4 regions of the Bradyrhizobium sp. 1200_D9_N1_1 genome follow, and region 2 is predicted to be linked to each of the others. Evidence: predicted binding sites of a transcription regulator. Region 2 holds the regulator's gene; each other region holds the start of a gene.

Region 1 (4,209 bases), 3.6 Mb from region 2:
TACTACGTCTACATCCTCGCGAGCAGGAAGCACGGCACGCTCTGCATTGGCGTGACCAATGATCTCGTGCGCCGTGTCTACGAGCACAGGAGCAAAGCCGTCCCCGGCTTCACGACGAAGTATGGCGTCGACAAGCTCGTTTTGTTCGAGATCTACGACGACCCCGCGAGCGCCATCGCACGCGAGAAGGAGCTCAAGAAGTGGCGTCGGGATTGGAAGACGCGCTTGATCGAGGAGCAGAACCCGAGTTGGGATGATCTCTATTCCGGGATAGCCAACTAAGGTTCGTGGTTATGGATTCCGGGCTCGCGCTTCGCGCGCCCCGGAATGACGGGGTGGGGAGAGTTGCGCCACAAACAAAAACCCCGGCATCGCTGCCGGGGTTTCGTGTTCGTGGAGCGAGATCCCGGATCTGCGGTGCATCGCTTCGCGCTGCACCGCGTCCGGGACGACTTCGTCGCTTAGAAGTCCATGCCGCCCATGCCGCCGCCCGGAGGCATTGCGGGGCCGGCGCCGCCCTTCTTGGGCAGCTCGGCGACCATGGCTTCCGTGGTGATCAGCAGAGCCGCAACCGAGGCTGCGTTCTGGATCGCGGTGCGGACCACCTTGGTCGGGTCGATGATGCCCTTGGTGACCAGGTTGACGTACTCGCCGGTCTGGGAGTCGAAGCCGTAGGCGTACGTCTTGTTCTCCAGGATCTTGCCGACGATCACCGAGCCGTCTTCACCGGCGTTGATCGCGATCTGGCGAGCGGGAGCCGACAGCGCCTTGCGCACGATCTCGACGCCGGTCTTCTGGTCGTCGTTCTTGGTGCGCAAGCCCTTGAGCTGCTCGGAAGCACGGAGCAGAGCGACGCCGCCGCCCGGGACGATGCCTTCTTCCACAGCCGCGCGGGTCGCATGCATCGCGTCATCAACGCGATCCTTGCGCTCCTTCACCTCGACCTCGGTCGCGCCGCCGACGCGGATCACCGCGACGCCGCCAGCGAGCTTGGCGAGACGCTCCTGGAGCTTCTCACGGTCGTAGTCCGAGGTGGTTTCCTCGATCTGCGCCTTGATCTGGGACACGCGCGCCTCGATGTCGGCCTTCTTGCCGGCGCCGTTGACGATCGTGGTGTTCTCCTTGTCGATCATCACCTTCTTGGCGCGACCGAGCATGTTGAGCGTGACGTTCTCGAGCTTGATGCCGAGATCTTCCGAGATCGCCTGGCCGCCGGTCAGGATCGCGATGTCCTGCAGCATGGCCTTGCGGCGATCGCCGAAGCCCGGAGCCTTGACGGCCGCGACCTTCAGACCACCGCGCAGACGGTTCACGACCAGGGTCGCGAGGGCTTCACCCTCGACGTCCTCGGCGACGATGACCAGCGGCTTGCCGGTCTGCACCACGGCCTCGAGCAGCGGCAGCAGCTCGTTCAGCGAGGAGAGCTTCTTCTCGTTGATGAGGATGTAGGCGTCGTCCATCTCAACGCGCATCTTGTCGGCGTTGGTGACGAAGTAGGGCGAGATGTAGCCGCGGTCGAACTGCATACCCTCGACGACGTCGAGCTCGGTCTCGAGCGACTTGGCTTCCTCGACGGTGATGACACCCTCGTTGCCGACCTTCTTCATGGCGTCGGCCAGGAACTTGCCGATCTCCGCGTCGCCGTTGGCCGAGATGGTGCCGACCTGGGCGATCTCGTCGTTCGAGGTGACCTTCTTGGAGTTTTTGACGAGGTCCGCAACGACGGCTTCGACCGCGAGGTCGATACCGCGCTTGAGGTCCATCGGGTTCATGCCGGCGGCAACCGACTTGGCGCCTTCGCGCACGATCGCCTGGGCGAGCACGGTCGCGGTGGTGGTGCCGTCGCCGGCCGCATCAGCGGACTTGGAGGCGACTTCGCGCACCATCTGCGCGCCCATGTTCTCGAACTTGTCCTCGAGCTCGATCTCCTTGGCGACGGTGACGCCGTCCTTGGTGATGCGGGGAGCGCCGAACGACTTGTCGAGCACGACGTTGCGGCCCTTCGGACCGAGCGTGACCTTCACCGCGTTGGCGAGAATGTCGACGCCGCGCAGCATCTTGTCGCGCGCATCAACCGAGAATTTGACTTCTTTAGCTGCCATCTGGATTTTTCCTTGAGGTTGGCTGGGGGCGAGAGGGGGCTCTTAGGCCGCCTTCTTCTTGGAAGCGGGGACGTCGAGGACGCCCATGATGTCGCTTTCCTTCATGATCAAGAGATCGACGCTGTCGATCTTGACCTCGGTGCCGGACCACTTGCCGAACAGCACGCGGTCGCCGACCTTCAGGTCGATCGGGATCAGCTTGCCGGCTTCGTCGCGGCCACCGGGGCCGACGGCGACGACTTCGCCCTGGGAGGGCTTTTCCTTGGCAGTGTCGGGAATGATGATGCCGCCAGCGGTCTTCTCTTCTGCGTCGATGCGCTTGACCACGACGCGGTCGTGAAGCGGACGGAATTTCATGCAGTCCTCCTAAGCAATTGCTCGGGTTGATAATTTCAGATTGTTAGCAGTCTGTGCCCGCGAGTGCTAGCACGGGTGAGGCTGAAATAGGACAGGAATTTTGCGGGGGCAAGGGCTTCTAGCAGAAAAATAAGCACTCGGAAGGCCCGGCTGCCAGAATCTCTTTCCCATCGTTAACCGTCCGCCGGACCGTATTAGCACGGAGCCGTCTCTGCTGCTAACGCATTGAATTTCAACAGCTTGTTAAACTTTTGGGCTTGAGATGGATTATCAGTTTGCGTCACATTTCTCTCATGTGAGCGCATCTCCACCGGGTGGCTCGTAAGCAGCGTACCGGATCAAGCCACCCCTGAATGCGCTCCTGCAAAGGAGGTTGGCATGGTCTCGCGGGTTGGGGTTGTTTCCGACGACTTCCGGAAACAGGTGCTGGGTTACGGGCTGACGACGGCTGAAATTCTCTATCGGATGCCGGATCATCCTTCGCTGCTTCAGACCTATGTCTGGCAGAACTACGATCTCTTCCCGAAATTCCCGGCGCTGACCGATTTCCTGGCGTTCTGGCAGCAAAAGCTCGACGGTCCCCTCTATTCGGTCACCGTCGCGCATTCCAAGCTGATCAAGCCGGCCGAGCTACGTGCGGTGGACGGCGTGTTCAGGCTGCATTGACGCAGCGATCAGGCGTCGCTGCTGCAATAGCGCTTCCACATCGCGCGATAGGCCTCGTCCGCCGCTTGCGCGTAGGCGACCGGGTTGCAGGCGGGCGCAGCCCTGACCTGTCCGGGCAACTCGCGGCGCAATTTGTCGAGGTCGTCGATCTCAGTCGCGCGGCTCACCGCGATGTCGACATATGCCTCCTCGCTGTCCGTAACCCAGTCCGGCAGGCCAAGCGCGGTGAGGATGGAGCCGGCGGCACGGCTGGGCAGACTGTTCCCGAGCTTCGCCACCACGGGCACGCCCATCTGCAAGGCTTCCAACGTGCTGACGCCGCCATTCTGCGGGAACGGGTCGAGGGCAATATCGACGCGATTGAACGATGCCAGATGATCGACTCGCAAGGTGGTTCCGAGCAGATCGACGCGTTCGGCCGGCACTCCGCAAGTTGCAAGCCTCGCCAGCAGATTGTCGCGGACCAGTTGATCGTCCAGCGCAACATCCTTGATCAGCAGTCGTGACCCCGGCACCCGCTCGAGAATCCGGGACCAGGCCTGCGCGGCCTGGTCCGAAATCTTGCTGATGCGGTTGAAGACACCGAATGTGACGAAGCCGTTCGAGATCGCCGGCGTTGACGCCCGCGCAAGCTCGATCGGCAGCGGCTCCAGCGTCACAAAGCACGGCAGGTCGACAACGGTTTCCGCAAACAGATGCCGGACCGCGGCAGGAATCGCGACCGGGTCGGAGAACAGATAATCGATCGTCGGCAGCCCGGTGCCGGTGCCGTGACCCCAGCCATGGGCCTGGATCGGCGCCGGCTTGCGCGCAAACACGCCGAGGCGGTTTCCTTTGGTGTGGCCGGATAGATCGATCAGGATATCGACGCCATCGGCGCGGATCTCGGCGGCGAGGCGATCGTCGCTCCATTGCGAGGCGTCGCGCCAGCGATCGGCGATCTTTTGAAATTCGTCGGTCGCCGCATCCACTTTCGACGAACAAGAGTAGCATACGATCTCGAATTGTGCCCGGTCACGGTATTGCAGGACCGGCTTGAATATGAACGCGGCCGAATGCGCGTTGAAATCCGACGAGACATAGC
Region 2 (4,209 bases):
TGCCGTAAGGCGCCAAAAGCTCCTTCATCTCGGCGAGCTTGCCGGGATTGTGGGTGGCGATGACGAGCTTTCCGGTGATTCGGCGGTGCATGGGCCTATTGACTACGCGACGGCCAGTTTCTGCAAGTCCACGAGGCGCGCGATACCCTTCTGGGCCAGCGCCATCAGCGCCAGGAGCTCGTCTTGTGTGAACGGTTCGCGTTCCGCGGTGCCCTGCACCTCGATGATGCGGCCATCGCCGGTCATGACGAAATTGGCGTCGGTCTGGGCTTCCGAATCCTCGGCATAGTCGAGGTCGAGCACGGGCGTGCCATTGTAGATGCCGCAGGAGATCGCGGCGACGTTGTCGCGCAGCACGTTGGCCTTGACCATGTTGCGCGCCTTCATCCAGTTGACGCAATCGGCGAGCGCGACCCAGGCGCCGGTGATCGAGGCCGTGCGCGTGCCGCCGTCGGCCTGGAGCACGTCGCAATCGACCGTGATCTGGCGCTCGCCGAGCGCTTCGAGATTGATGATGGTGCGAAGCGAGCGGCCGATCAGGCGCTGGATCTCGACGGTGCGGCCGCTCTGCTTGCCGGCGGAGGCCTCGCGGCGGGTGCGTTCCGAGGTCGCGCGCGGCAGCATGCCGTATTCCGCGGTGACCCAGCCGCGGCCCTGGCCCTTCAGCCACGGCGGCAGGCGGTCCTCCAGCGTGGCGGTGACCAGCACATGGGTGTCGCCGAATTTCACCAGGCAGGAGCCTTCCGCATATTTGACCACGCCGCGCTCCAGCGTCACGGGGCGCAATTCGTCGGGCGCACGGCGGCTTGGCCGCATGGGAAATCCTCCAAAACTCACGGGAATAGGCTGTTCGCGGTGCTTGTAGGTGGGGTGAGGGTGAGCGGCAAGGCCTTTTCGGTCCCCAAGCAACTGTCGAGCAAGTGCAAAACCACGCTTGTCAGGGACCTCCCGGATGGCCAAATTATAAGCATCTGAGAGGAGTTGCTGTCTGTGGCCCATCACGATCCGATCCATCTGATCGCGCCGCGCGCAGGGCTCGCCCAGCTGAATGAGCGGTCCCGCGACATCTTTCGTCAAATTGTCGAAAGCTATCTCGCGACCGGCGAGCCGGTGGGCTCACGCAATATTTCCCGGCTGATCGCGATGCCGCTGTCGCCGGCCTCGGTTCGCAACGTCATGGCCGATCTGGAACAACTCGGCCTGATCTATGCCCCGCATACGTCCGCCGGCCGGCTGCCGACGGAACTCGGCCTGCGCTTCTTCGTCGACGCCTTGATGCAGGTGGGCGACCTCAATGACGCCGAGCGGCAGTCGATCCAGAGCCAGCTCACCTCCGTCGGTCAGGCGCAGTCGGTCGAGGCGGCGCTGGACCAGGCGCTGACGCGGCTGTCGGGCCTGACCCGCGCCGCCGCCGTGGTGCTGACGCCGAAATCCAACGCGCGGCTGAAACACATCGAATTCGTCCGGCTGGAACCGGAAAAAGCGCTGGTGATCCTGGTCGGCGAGGACGGCCAGGTCGAAAACCGCGTGCTGACGCTGCCACCCGGAGTTCCCTCCTCGGCGATCACCGAGGCCGGCAATTTCCTCAATTCGCGGATTCGCGGCCGGACCCTGGCCGAAGCGCGGCTCGAGCTCGAGACCGCGCTCGGGGAGGCCCGTGCCGAGCTCGATCAGCTGACGCAGAAGGTGATTTCGGCCGGGATCGCCAGCTGGTCCGGCGGCGAGAACGAGGACCGCCAGCTCATCGTCCGCGGCCACGCCAATCTGCTGGAAGATTTGCACGCGCTGGAGGATCTGGAGCGGGTCCGCCTCTTGTTCGACGACCTCGAGACCAAGCGCGGCGTCATCGACCTGCTCGGCCGGGCCGAGACCGCGGAAGGCGTGCGGATTTTCATCGGTTCGGAGAACAAGCTGTTTTCCTTGTCGGGCTCCTCGACCATCATCTCGCCCTATCGGGATGCCGCTGGCCACATCGTCGGCGTTTTGGGCGTGATCGGGCCGACACGGCTGAATTATGCCCGTGTGATCCCGACCGTGGACTACGCCGCCCGGATCGTCAGCCGCCTTCTGGGGGGCTGACCGGCGGCTGAGGCGATCACGGGCGCTTGATTTTCGGCGTCCGAAGCACGATATCCGGGCCAGAAAAATCCCTGAGACAAATTCGAAAAGAGAGCCGATGACCGATCGAGACCGGCAACCCGAAGACACGACCGCGCCGACCGGCGAGCCCGTGGTGTCGAAGCCCTACATCATGCCCGACGATCCCGAGCCGGGCTCGGTCGAGCTGTTGCAGAAGGAAGCCGCCGAGGCGCGCGACCGTATGCTGCGGACGCTGGCGGAGATGGAAAATCTGCGCAAGCGCACCACCAAGGAGGTCGCCGACGCCCGTCTCTACGGCATCACCGGCTTTGCCCGCGACGTGCTCGACATCGCCGACAATCTCCAGCGCGCGCTCGACGCGGTTCCCGCCGAGGCTCGCGCCGCGGCCGATCCCGGCCTGACCTCGCTGATCGAGGGCGTCGAGCTCACCGAGCGCTCGCTGCTCAACGCGCTGGAAAAGCACGGCGTGAAGAAGTTCGATCCGCAGGGTCAGAAGTTCGACCCGAACTTCCAGCAGGCGATGTTCGAAGTGCCTGATGCGTCGGTGCCCGCCGGTACGGTCGTGCAGGTCATGCAGGCCGGCTACACCATCGGCGAGCGCGTGCTGCGTCCGGCTCTCGTTGGCGTCGCCAAGGGCGGCGCGAAGGCTGCGTCCGCGGCGAACAGCAATGAAGTGAACTGAGCGGCGAACTGAGTTCTGACGTCATTCCGGGGCGATGCGAAGCATCGAACTATGGTGCGCAGCTGCGCACCTGAGAATCTCGAGATTCCGGGTTCGGCTCTTCGAGCCGCCCCGGAACGACTGATGGCTGGTCTTACGCGCTCGCCGCGATATCCGCCGACTGAATCCGCTTCACGCCGGCCTTGGCCATGTCGGCCCAGGCTTTTGCCAGCGAGCCCTGCGTGTCGATGCCGCGGCAGGCGTCTTCCACGACATAGACTTCGAAGCCCGCCTTGCGCGCGTCGAGCGCGGTCCAGGCGACGCAGAAATCTGTCGCGAGGCCAGCGACAAAGACGCGCTTGATCTTGCGGCCCTTCAAATAGCCGGCGAGGCCGGTCGAAGTCTTGCCGTCGGCTTCGAGGAAGGCCGAATAGCTGTCGACGTCCTTGTGAAAACCCTTGCGGATGATGAGCTCGGCGTGCGGGATTGCGAGGTCCTTCGACAGCGAAGCGCCGTCAGTGCCCTGCACGCAATGGTCGGGCCACAGCACCTGCTTGCCGTACGGCAGGTCGATGGTCTCGAACGGCTTCTTGCCGGAGTGGACCGACGCAAACGAAACGTGGCCGGGCGTGTGCCAGTCCTGCGTCATCACCACATTCGAAAACGCTTTCGAGATCTTGTTGATGACGGGCACCACCTGCTCGCCTTCCTTCACCGCGAGGCTGCCGCCCGGCAGGAAGCAGTTCTGCACGTCGATCACGAGCAGCGCGGACGCATCGTCCGGCTTGATCGATGCGGCCGCAAGAAGTGCGGTTGGCGCGAGGGCTACGAGGGCGCTCGTCCCAAGCGCCGCCAAGACTTGCCGCCGATCTAGCATCGTTCGCCTCCCTCCAGGATGAACTCGATTGGGCAGGAGCCTAGTTCCGCTTGTGCACGAACAGAAGCCCGAAAATGCAGCCGGTTTTGGTGAGAGGGTGGGCTCAGCCGCGTACTCGGTGCACCTCTCCCGCTTGCGGGAGAGGTCGGCGCGTATCGCCGGGTGAGGGTTCTCTCCTCTGGGGGAGTCTTCGTTGTTGAGACACCCTCTCCCCAACCCTCCCCCGCACGCGGGGGAGGGAGCGCATCTCGCTTGCGGATGCAGCTACCCCTTCGGCTGGATGCCGTCGCGCACGGCGCGGAAGCGGGTGAAGGCGGCTTGCCACTGGTCGCGCGGGGCGCTGGCGATGATGCGCAGCGAGGCGCCGCCGCTCGAGAAGCGGATCCACTGCACCACGGTCACCGGGGTCTTGTCCTTGCCGCTGACGCCGTCGATCCGGGTCTCGAAGCCCTGCTGGCCGTTGATGCGGATCGGCTCGGACATGGTGACGCGCGATTCGCGCACGCCGGGAATCTGGAGCGCCGCCTCCTGGGCGAAGCGGGCGCGGTCGTCGGCGGCTTGCGGGGTGGCG
Region 3 (4,209 bases), 1.5 Mb from region 2:
CAGTCCGGCCATTCGCGCTTGGCCGTGATCGCCTTGACGCCGGACCAGGTGAAGCCGGGACGGCCGACGCCGATGCCGTAGCGCATCGCCCGGCCGTTGCCCTCGACGAGATAGAGGAACTTGTTCGGCGTATCGACCACGATCGTGCCGGCACTTTCCTTGCCGCTATAGTCAACGAGTTGTTTCTCGAACTTCGGATCGAATTGACGCTGGCGCGGATCGACCGCCTCCTGCTGGAGACCTGCGCCTTGCTGATATCCACCCTGCATCTGCGGTTCGCCCATCGGCGGCAGGCGGCGCGGATCGTTGTAGCCCGGCTGCTGCTGGTACACCGGCGGCGCGTAGGCCGGACCGCGGCCGGGCCCATCGCCGAACAGGAACTCGATGAAGCCGCCGCCCATGTTCGCGTTGGAGGCGACGCGCACCGGCGCCGGCGGCACTTGCGGCTGATAAAGCACCGCGGGCGGATCGTTCGGCACGGTATTGTCGAAGGCGCTGGCGCTGGTTGCGCCGGCAACGAGGGTGCAAGCGCTGCCGAGCAGCGCGACAGACATTTTCTTGAACATCGACGTACTCTGTACTGTTTCGTCTAGATCACATGCGTCGTGCAGAGCTGATGGCTGATCGGCGCCCGCGACGTGGTCAATAAAGAGCAAAAGGCGTTTCGTTTGGTAAACGGAAACGCCGTTTTGATTCACCACGTCGCGAGCGAGAGCCCAATTTGGCGATCAGCGTTTATTTTCGATGAACGCCTCATGCTCATGGTTAATCGCTTCTTCTCGCGTCGTCGCGCGCGGCCGCGCAACAGTTCCGGTCGTGAACCTCGTGTTAAATTGCTTCTGCCTACAAAGACGCGTGAGTGAGGTGGGGGGAGTTTCTGATGGCTATTCACCGCAAACGTTTTCGTGTCGAAGAGGCTATTGTCGGCGAGATGCCCAGCCCCGAAATGATTGAGGAGGCTGCGCCGATGCATAGCGAGATCATGGCGGAGCTGCGCGCGATCCGCGCACAGATGGCGAAGGGCACCGCTGCCCCGCTGTCCGCCAGCGCGGCGATGGCGGCGATCGACGCTTCCACGGCCCATGAGCTTGCCGAGACGCGCACCATGCTCGACACCTACCGGGCGCAGATCGAGCAGTGCGAGAAGCTGAAGGTCGAGCTCGACCTCATCCACGACGCCATCGACCGCACCAAGCGCGAAATCGCGACGCTGCACGGCAAGAGCTTCGACGGCGGCGAGATGGCCAAGGTCAATGGCGAACTCGGCGCGGTCGTCGGCGGCACCGAACAGGCGACCCAGCAGATCCTGGAAGCCGCCGAGTCGATCGACCAGGCGGCCAGCGCGATGTCCAAGGTGCAATCGGCCGACCAGCAGAAGCGGCTCGCCGACGACATCCAGGAACGCGTCATCTCGATCTTCGAGGCCTGCAACTTCCAGGACCTGACCGGCCAGCGCATCAGCAAGGTCATGACCACGATGAAGTTCATCGAGCAGCACATCAACGCGATGATGGAGATCTGGGGCGGCGTCGACGCGATCAAGGCCCATGTGCCGGCGCCGGCCGACACCCGCAGCGAGGACGAAAAACTCCTCAACGGTCCGAAGCTCGCCGGCGACGTCGGCCACGCCTCGCAGGACGACATCGATGCGCTGTTCGACTGAACGGACGCGAGATTACGGAAAAGCAAAACGCCGGCGCGAGCCGGCGTTTTTTGTTTTTTGGCGATTTATCTCACGCTGTCATTCCGGGGCGGTCCGCAGGACCGAACCCGGAATCTCGAGATTCTCAGGTGCGCAATTGCACACCATAGTTCGATGCTTTCGCATCGCCCCGGAATGACGGGAAGAACATCACGCCCTCGGGGCGCAGCGGACGTAGACCATGTTGCCGTAGCGGGTGGCGGCGTCCTTGTCGATGAAGCGGGTGATCAGGACGCGCCCGTCGAAGGACACGATCTCGCGGTCCTGCTCGCCGGGGGTCGGACCGGCCGGCCCGATATAGTTCTTGCCGCTGGGCGAGCCCTTCAGCCGCAATTCCTGCGGTGTCGCCTGGTCGGCCAGATGCATGACCACGCCGCCGGAGGTGCCGGCGCCGATCACGTAAGGATTCTTGCACTGGGACCGCGCGGCGGCCTCGGTGCGGGCGCGGTCGGCCGGGTTCTGGAACGAGGCGAGACCCCAGCGGCCGACGATCTCGTCGGCGCGGATGCTCGCCGGCATTTCCGGACCGGTACCGGGCTCTGCCTCGGGCGGCGGCGAGGACGACGAGAAGGACGGCAGGCTCATGCCGCCGCCGCAGGCGCCAAGCAGCAACGCCAGGCCAGATGCGGCCGCCAGATTGGCAACCCTGCGCGCGTGAGCTGAAGTGATCATGGCATTCCCCCGAACAAGACCATGGCCGCACCCCTTCTGCAGCCAAGCGCAAAACCGCCACCGGAGCAATGACGTTTGATACGCCGGCGCCCCGAACACGTTTCCAATGCCACCATCCTATATCCGCCTCACCAATCGCTTAACCACCTTTGCTTGACAGGATCGCGGCCAAGCCATATTTCCGGGCGCACTATTAGCACTCGGAAAGCCCGATTGCTAAGCGCGCCGTTCGATCCTCGGGACGAGGGTGGACGGAAGCGCCGCCCCACCCACTTCCACTACTTCCGAAGCGAGCCTCCAAAGGGAAACGTCATGGCTAAATCCAAATTTCGTCCGCTGCATGACCGTGTCGTGGTCAAACGTATCGACGCCGAGGAAAAGACCAAGGGCGGCATCATCATTCCGGACACCGCCAAGGAAAAGCCCTCCCAGGGCGAGGTCGTCGCCGTCGGCCCCGGCGGCCGTGACGAGACCGGCAAGCTGATCCCGATCGACCTCAAGGTCGGCGACCGCGTGCTGTTCGGCAAGTGGTCGGGCACCGAGGTCAAGATCGACAACGAAGAGCTCCTGATCATGAAGGAGTCGGACATCATGGGCGTGATGGCCTAAGGCCATCAGCCTGAACGGCCGCTGAATGTCGTGCCCGGATCGCGTGATCCGGGCATCCATCCTTCCGCCGGGTTCGACCTGCGGATCCCGGAATCGATGCGGCCGGCAAAGCGGCAAGACGCAGCACGAAACAAGACACAGCACGAAACACGAGGGATTGCAGAAATGGCTGCCAAAGACGTCAAGTTTTCCGGAGACGCGCGCGAACGCATGCTGCGCGGCGTCGACATTCTCGCCAACGCCGTCAAGGTGACGCTCGGCCCGAAGGGCCGCAACGTCGTCATCGAGAAGAGCTTCGGCGCGCCCCGCATCACCAAGGACGGCGTCACCGTCGCCAAGGAGATCGAGCTCGAGGACAAGTTCGAGAACATGGGCGCCCAGATGGTGCGTGAGGTCGCTTCCAAGACCAACGACCTCGCCGGCGACGGCACCACCACCGCGACCGTGCTGGCCCAGGCCATCGTGCGCGAAGGCGCCAAGGCGGTTGCCGCCGGCATGAACCCGATGGACCTCAAGCGCGGCATCGACATCGCGGTTGCGGCCGTCATCAAGGACATCGAGAAGCGCGCCAAGCCGGTCGCTTCCTCCTCCGAGGTCGCCCAGGTCGGCACTATCTCGGCCAACGGCGATGCCGCCATCGGCAAGATGATCGCGCAGGCGATGCAGAAGGTCGGCAACGAGGGCGTCATCACCGTCGAGGAGAACAAGTCGCTCGACACCGAGGTCGACATCGTCGAGGGCATGAAGTTCGACCGCGGCTATCTCAGCCCCTACTTCGTCACCAACGCCGAGAAGATGACCGCCGAGCTCGAGGACGCCTACATCCTCCTGCACGAGAAGAAGCTCTCGGGCCTCCAGGCCATGCTGCCGGTGCTCGAAGCCGTGGTGCAGTCGGGCAAGCCGCTCGTGATCATCGCCGAGGACGTCGAGGGCGAGGCGCTGGCCACCCTGGTCGTCAACCGCCTGCGCGGCGGCCTCAAGGTCGCCGCCGTCAAGGCGCCGGGCTTCGGTGACCGCCGCAAGGCCATGCTCGAGGATCTCGCGATCCTCACCGGCGGCCAGCTCATCTCCGAAGAGCTCGGCATCAAGCTCGAGAACGTCACGGTGAAGATGCTCGGCCGCGCCAAGAAGGTGGTGATCGACAAGGAGAACACCACGATCGTCAACGGTGCCGGCAAGAAGCCCGACATCGAGGCCCGCGTCGGCCAGATCAAGGCGCAGATCGA
Region 4 (4,209 bases), 3.3 Mb from region 2:
GCCGGCCTTCTGGTCGGCATTCACGGTCTTGATGGCATCGAGCGCCTTCAGGCCGCGCAGCAGCGCGACGCCGCCGCCGGGCAGGATGCCTTCCTCGACTGCCGCCCTGGTCGCGTGCATCGCGTCATCGACGCGATCCTTGCGTTCCTTGACCTCGACTTCGGTCGCGCCACCAACGCGGATCACCGCGACGCCGCCGGCGAGCTTCGCAAGCCGCTCCTGCAACTTCTCGCGATCGTAGTCGGAGGTAGTCTCCTCGATCTGCATCTTGATCTGGGTGACGCGGGCCTCGATGTCCTTCTTGGACCCCGCACCGTTGACGATGGTCGTGTTCTCCTTGTCGATGACGACCTTCTTGGCGCGGCCGAGCATCTTGAGCGTGACGTTCTCGAGCTTGATGCCGAGATCCTCCGAGATCGCCTGGCCACCCGTCAGGATCGCGATGTCCTCCAGCATGGCTTTGCGGCGATCGCCGAAGCCGGGCGCCTTCACGGCCGCGACCTTCAACCCGCCGCGCAGCCGGTTGACGACGAGGGTCGCGAGCGCTTCACCTTCGACATCCTCGGCAACGACGAGCAGCGGCTTGCCGGACTGCACGACGGCTTCGAGCAGCGGCAGCATGGACTGCAGGGTCGACAGCTTCTTCTCATGGATGAGGATGTAGGGGTCTTCGAACTCGACCCGCATCTTCTCGGCATTGGTGACGAAGTAGGGTGACGCATAGCCGCGATCGAACTGCATGCCTTCGACCACCTCGAGCTCGGTATCGAGGCTCTTGGCCTCCTCGACGGTGATGACCCCGTCGTTACCGACCTTCTGCATGGCGTCGGCGAGAAAGCGGCCGATCTCAATATCGCCATTGGCCGAGATGGTCGCGATCTGGGCGATCTCCTCGTTGGTGGTGACTTTCTTGGCGTGCGCCTTCAAATCATTGACGATGGCTTCTACGGCCAGATCGATGCCGCGCTTGAGGTCCATCGGGTTCATGCCGGCGGCGACGGATTTCGCGCCTTCCTTGACGATGGCCTGGGCCAGTACGGTCGCGGTGGTCGTCCCGTCGCCTGCGAGGTCACTCGTCTTGGAGGCGACCTCCCGCACCATCTGCGCGCCCATGTTCTCGAACTTGTCCTCCAGTTCGATCTCCTTGGCGACGGTCACGCCATCCTTGGTGATGCGCGGCGCACCGAAGGATTTCTCGATCACGACATTCCGCCCCTTGGGGCCGAGCGTGACCTTGACCGCATTCGCCAGCGTATCCACTCCCCGCAACACCCGGTCACGGGCGTCTGTGGAGAATTTCACTTCCTTGGCAGCCATGTTCGTTGCTCCTCTCTCCTCAATGACTGTCGGCTTCGCAAGTTGTGCTCAGGCGGCCTTTTTGACCGAGCCGGTCTTGTCGACCACGCCCAGAAGATCGCTCTCCTTCATGATCAAGTAGTCCTGGCCGTCGATCTTCACTTCAGTACCCGACCATTTGCCGAACAAAACGCGGTCTCCCGGCTTGACATCGATCGGGATCAACTGGCCTTGCTCGTTTCTGCCACCGGAGCCCGCGGCGATGATCTCGCCTTCCTGCGGCTTCTCCTTTGCGGTGTCGGGAATGATGATGCCGCCGGCGGTCTTTTCCTCGGCATCAATGCGGCGCACAAGCACGCGGTCGTGCAGCGGGCGGAAATGCATACACATCCTCCATGTCAGTTCAGCGATGTCCAAAAACCGGGTCCGGGCAACCGGCCCCCGGGCGAAAACGACCTAGGATCCGAAAAACGGCCGTTCAAGAGGTCTTTTAAAAATTTTTGTCACCCCGGCCGTCTGACTGCCAACCGCGGTCTTGAACGGCGGATTTGGCTCGACCAGTTAATTGGAAAGAGATCTTCCATTCATCGCCCTCGCTCCGGAGCTGACTGCGGATTGAGGCTTCAGCGAATGTAGAACCCGCCAAGAACGACGAACATGGACGACTATCGCGACGTGGTGACTGCTGGTCTGGCGGTGCTGTGCGCAGGTCTCATGTTGGTCGCCGGCCTCCTGTACATTCTGGGTTCGTCCGACGGGTCAAAACCGGCGGAGATTGAGCCGCCAAGCCCGCAAGTCGCTGCATCGAGTCCTTTGGAGATGGCGCCGGCGAAGCACCATTCGATCGCCAATTTCAGATGAAGGCAAACTGAGGCGCGGTGCCAGAAGCACCGGCGAGGTGCACGCATGGCCAGACCAAGCTCCGCTTGGGCTGCGCTCTTCAGCGGTTCAGGACCCAATAGACCAGGCTGAGCACTGCGCTCAAAAGCAAACATGTCATCAAAGGGAAATAGAACGTCATACTCTCCCGTTCGATCACGACGTCGCCGGGCAACCGACCCAGACCGATCCGGCTGAGATAAGGCCACAGCAGGCCGGCCATTAGACTTACAATGCCGAGAGTAATCAGAAAGCGCGCCATTGTTGCCGATCCTGCGGCTTGAAGATCAAAGGCCAATTTCAGATGCCTGGGTCGTCGTCGCTTCTTTTCCTGCTTTCGCTTAGCCTTCAACACGTCCGCTTGAGTGCGATAGGCCTTTGCCAAGTTAGGCGCCCCGCCGTGAGCGGGCCGACCACCTGCGCTCGAAGTCAGCTTGCCTTTCTGTCGACATGCTCGAAGGATGCTTCCGTAATCTGCGGCTCCTCGAGATCGAGTAGCGCGTCGATCACCTCCTGGAGATGGGAAGGCGTCGCCAGCAAGTTGCCTTTCGAGTGCTCCGTCTCAATCTGAGAGGCATGAAGAGCCCAGCGCCGCAGGATGTCGCGCTTTCGCGTTGGCGACAGATTGCTGTCCAGCAGCACCTGGTGCGGATCCGCGTAGCTCTCGGCAGGTTCAGCCCCAGGCCCGAACCCGTGGCGGATCACCTCCCGCCCAAGGGTCCGCTCAATCCATTCCAGCCGCCGGCGGCGCTGCTGGCTGGCGGCTGGGCCCTCAACGTCGGGATTGTCCGAAATCAGGCGCGGCTTCGCCCCCTGCGCCGGCAAGCCCTCCACTGAGTATTGCAGACCTTGGCGGCGCGCATATGCGATGGCGGCTTCGGCGGACGGGAACGAAAGTTCGACCTGCGAGAGGGGATCGTCGTCGCCGGTCCAACCCATCAGGGGTTCGATGTACGGGGCCGAGCGGCGCTCGAAACGCAGCGTCCAGCGCTGGGCGCGCGCACGTCCCGAAGTCATCGGCGAGGGGGTAGGCTTGTAGATCACGGCCTGCGCATCCGCCGGAAATACCGACTTCGTCACCACCGGCTCCGGGACGGGCCGGCGCGCCGTAAAGTCCGAATGTGCCGATAAAGGCGTGACGTTCATGAACGCCTCCTTCGAGCCGGGCGGGCGGGAGCTGGGCTCCCGTCCGCTTCGTCTTACTTTCCATTGATTGCGATCCTTTTCACCTTCCGCTGTTCCGTAGGCGACTTCGGCAGCGTGACGGTGAGGATCCCGTCCTTGAAGGACGCGGCGACTTTATCCTGGTCGACGTCGTCGACGGGAATGCGCCGCTCGAAACGTCCGTAGTAGCGCTCGCTGAAGCGACGCTCCTTGTCTTTCGTTTCGCTCTTCTTCTCGCCGCTGATCGTCAGCACGCCGTCGGCAAGTTCGACCTCGACGTCTTTCTGTTCGATGCCGGGAAGCTCGGCGATAACTTTCACTTCCTTGTCGGTCTCGTTGAACTCGACGCTCGGCCACCCCATTGTCGCCGGCGGGGCGAACTGGCCGATATCGACGCCGCGAAACACGTCGTCGAACAGCCGATTCATCTCGCGATGCAGCGAGAGAAACGGGTTGTCTACCTCGGTGCGTCGCGCAGGCAGATTGCGGGAGCCGTTGTTCCACGGAATGAGTTCGCGTAGTGCCATTGTGGTCCTCCTTTCTTGGGTTTGGTCGTCAATGGGCCAGCAGTCCGCAGCGCGGACCTAGCCGCGCAGCGGTTCGATGGGCAGCAGCCAGTGTCAGGCCGCCTGCGTCCGATCGCTCCTCTGGTGGTCGTTGCCGGCAACGTCGATCGCGATTTGACGCGGCTTCAGCGCCTCCGGCATTTCCCGAGTCAGGGCAATCCTGAGCAGGCCGTCTTCGAACGTCGCGTCCTTGACCTGGACGTAGTCGGCCAGGTTGAATACGCGCCGGAAGGGCCGGACGGAGATTCCACGATACAGGTAGTCGCGTTCATCCTCGTCGGTCTTGCGGCCTTCGACCGTGAGC

What was found. The regulator HrcA, encoded in region 2, represses chaperone genes, less so after heat shock. The targets are predictions, from matches to a motif close to GTTAGCACTCNCNNNNNGNGAGTGCTAAC.
Region 1: a site for HrcA is predicted at 2,502-2,530, ahead of AB5K84_RS18140 (co-chaperone GroES). Genes of this name have one in related genera too.
Region 3: a site for HrcA is predicted at 2,567-2,595, ahead of AB5K84_RS08035 (co-chaperone GroES). Genes of this name have one in related genera too.
Region 4: a site for HrcA is predicted at 1,796-1,824, ahead of groES (co-chaperone GroES). Genes of this name have one in related genera too.

The regions. Positions count from the first base shown of each region.
Region 1 covers NZ_CP197226.1:3,793,931-3,798,139, forward strand. Annotated here, with positions in the region: gene AB5K84_RS18130 (GIY-YIG nuclease family protein) at 1-282, shown strand, start outside; gene groL (chaperonin GroEL) at 462-2,102, opposite strand; gene AB5K84_RS18140 (co-chaperone GroES) at 2,145-2,459, opposite strand; gene AB5K84_RS18145 (usg protein) at 2,838-3,125, shown strand; gene AB5K84_RS18150 (O-linked N-acetylglucosamine transferase, SPINDLY family protein) at 3,134-4,209, opposite strand, start outside.
Region 2 covers NZ_CP197226.1:171,430-175,638, reverse strand. Annotated here, with positions in the region: gene rdgB (RdgB/HAM1 family non-canonical purine NTP pyrophosphatase) at 1-91, opposite strand, end outside; gene rph (ribonuclease PH) at 103-816, opposite strand; gene hrcA (heat-inducible transcriptional repressor HrcA) at 991-2,079, shown strand; gene grpE (nucleotide exchange factor GrpE) at 2,177-2,782, shown strand; gene pncA (bifunctional nicotinamidase/pyrazinamidase) at 2,916-3,638, opposite strand; gene AB5K84_RS00775 (hypothetical protein) at 3,903-4,209, opposite strand, start outside.
Region 3 covers NZ_CP197226.1:1,671,966-1,676,174, reverse strand. Annotated here, with positions in the region: gene AB5K84_RS08050 (L,D-transpeptidase family protein) at 1-566, opposite strand, end outside; gene AB5K84_RS08045 (protein phosphatase CheZ) at 881-1,663, shown strand; gene AB5K84_RS08040 (hypothetical protein) at 1,853-2,374, opposite strand; gene AB5K84_RS08035 (co-chaperone GroES) at 2,687-2,983, shown strand; gene groL (chaperonin GroEL) at 3,149-4,209, shown strand, end outside.
Region 4 covers NZ_CP197226.1:3,518,327-3,522,535, forward strand. Annotated here, with positions in the region: gene groL (chaperonin GroEL) at 1-1,317, opposite strand, end outside; gene groES (co-chaperone GroES) at 1,366-1,680, opposite strand; gene AB5K84_RS16785 (hypothetical protein) at 1,954-2,157, shown strand; gene AB5K84_RS16790 (DUF2905 domain-containing protein) at 2,237-2,560, opposite strand; gene AB5K84_RS16795 (ETC complex I subunit) at 2,605-3,321, opposite strand; gene AB5K84_RS16800 (Hsp20/alpha crystallin family protein) at 3,375-3,866, opposite strand; gene hspE (small heat shock protein HspE) at 3,960-4,209, opposite strand, start outside.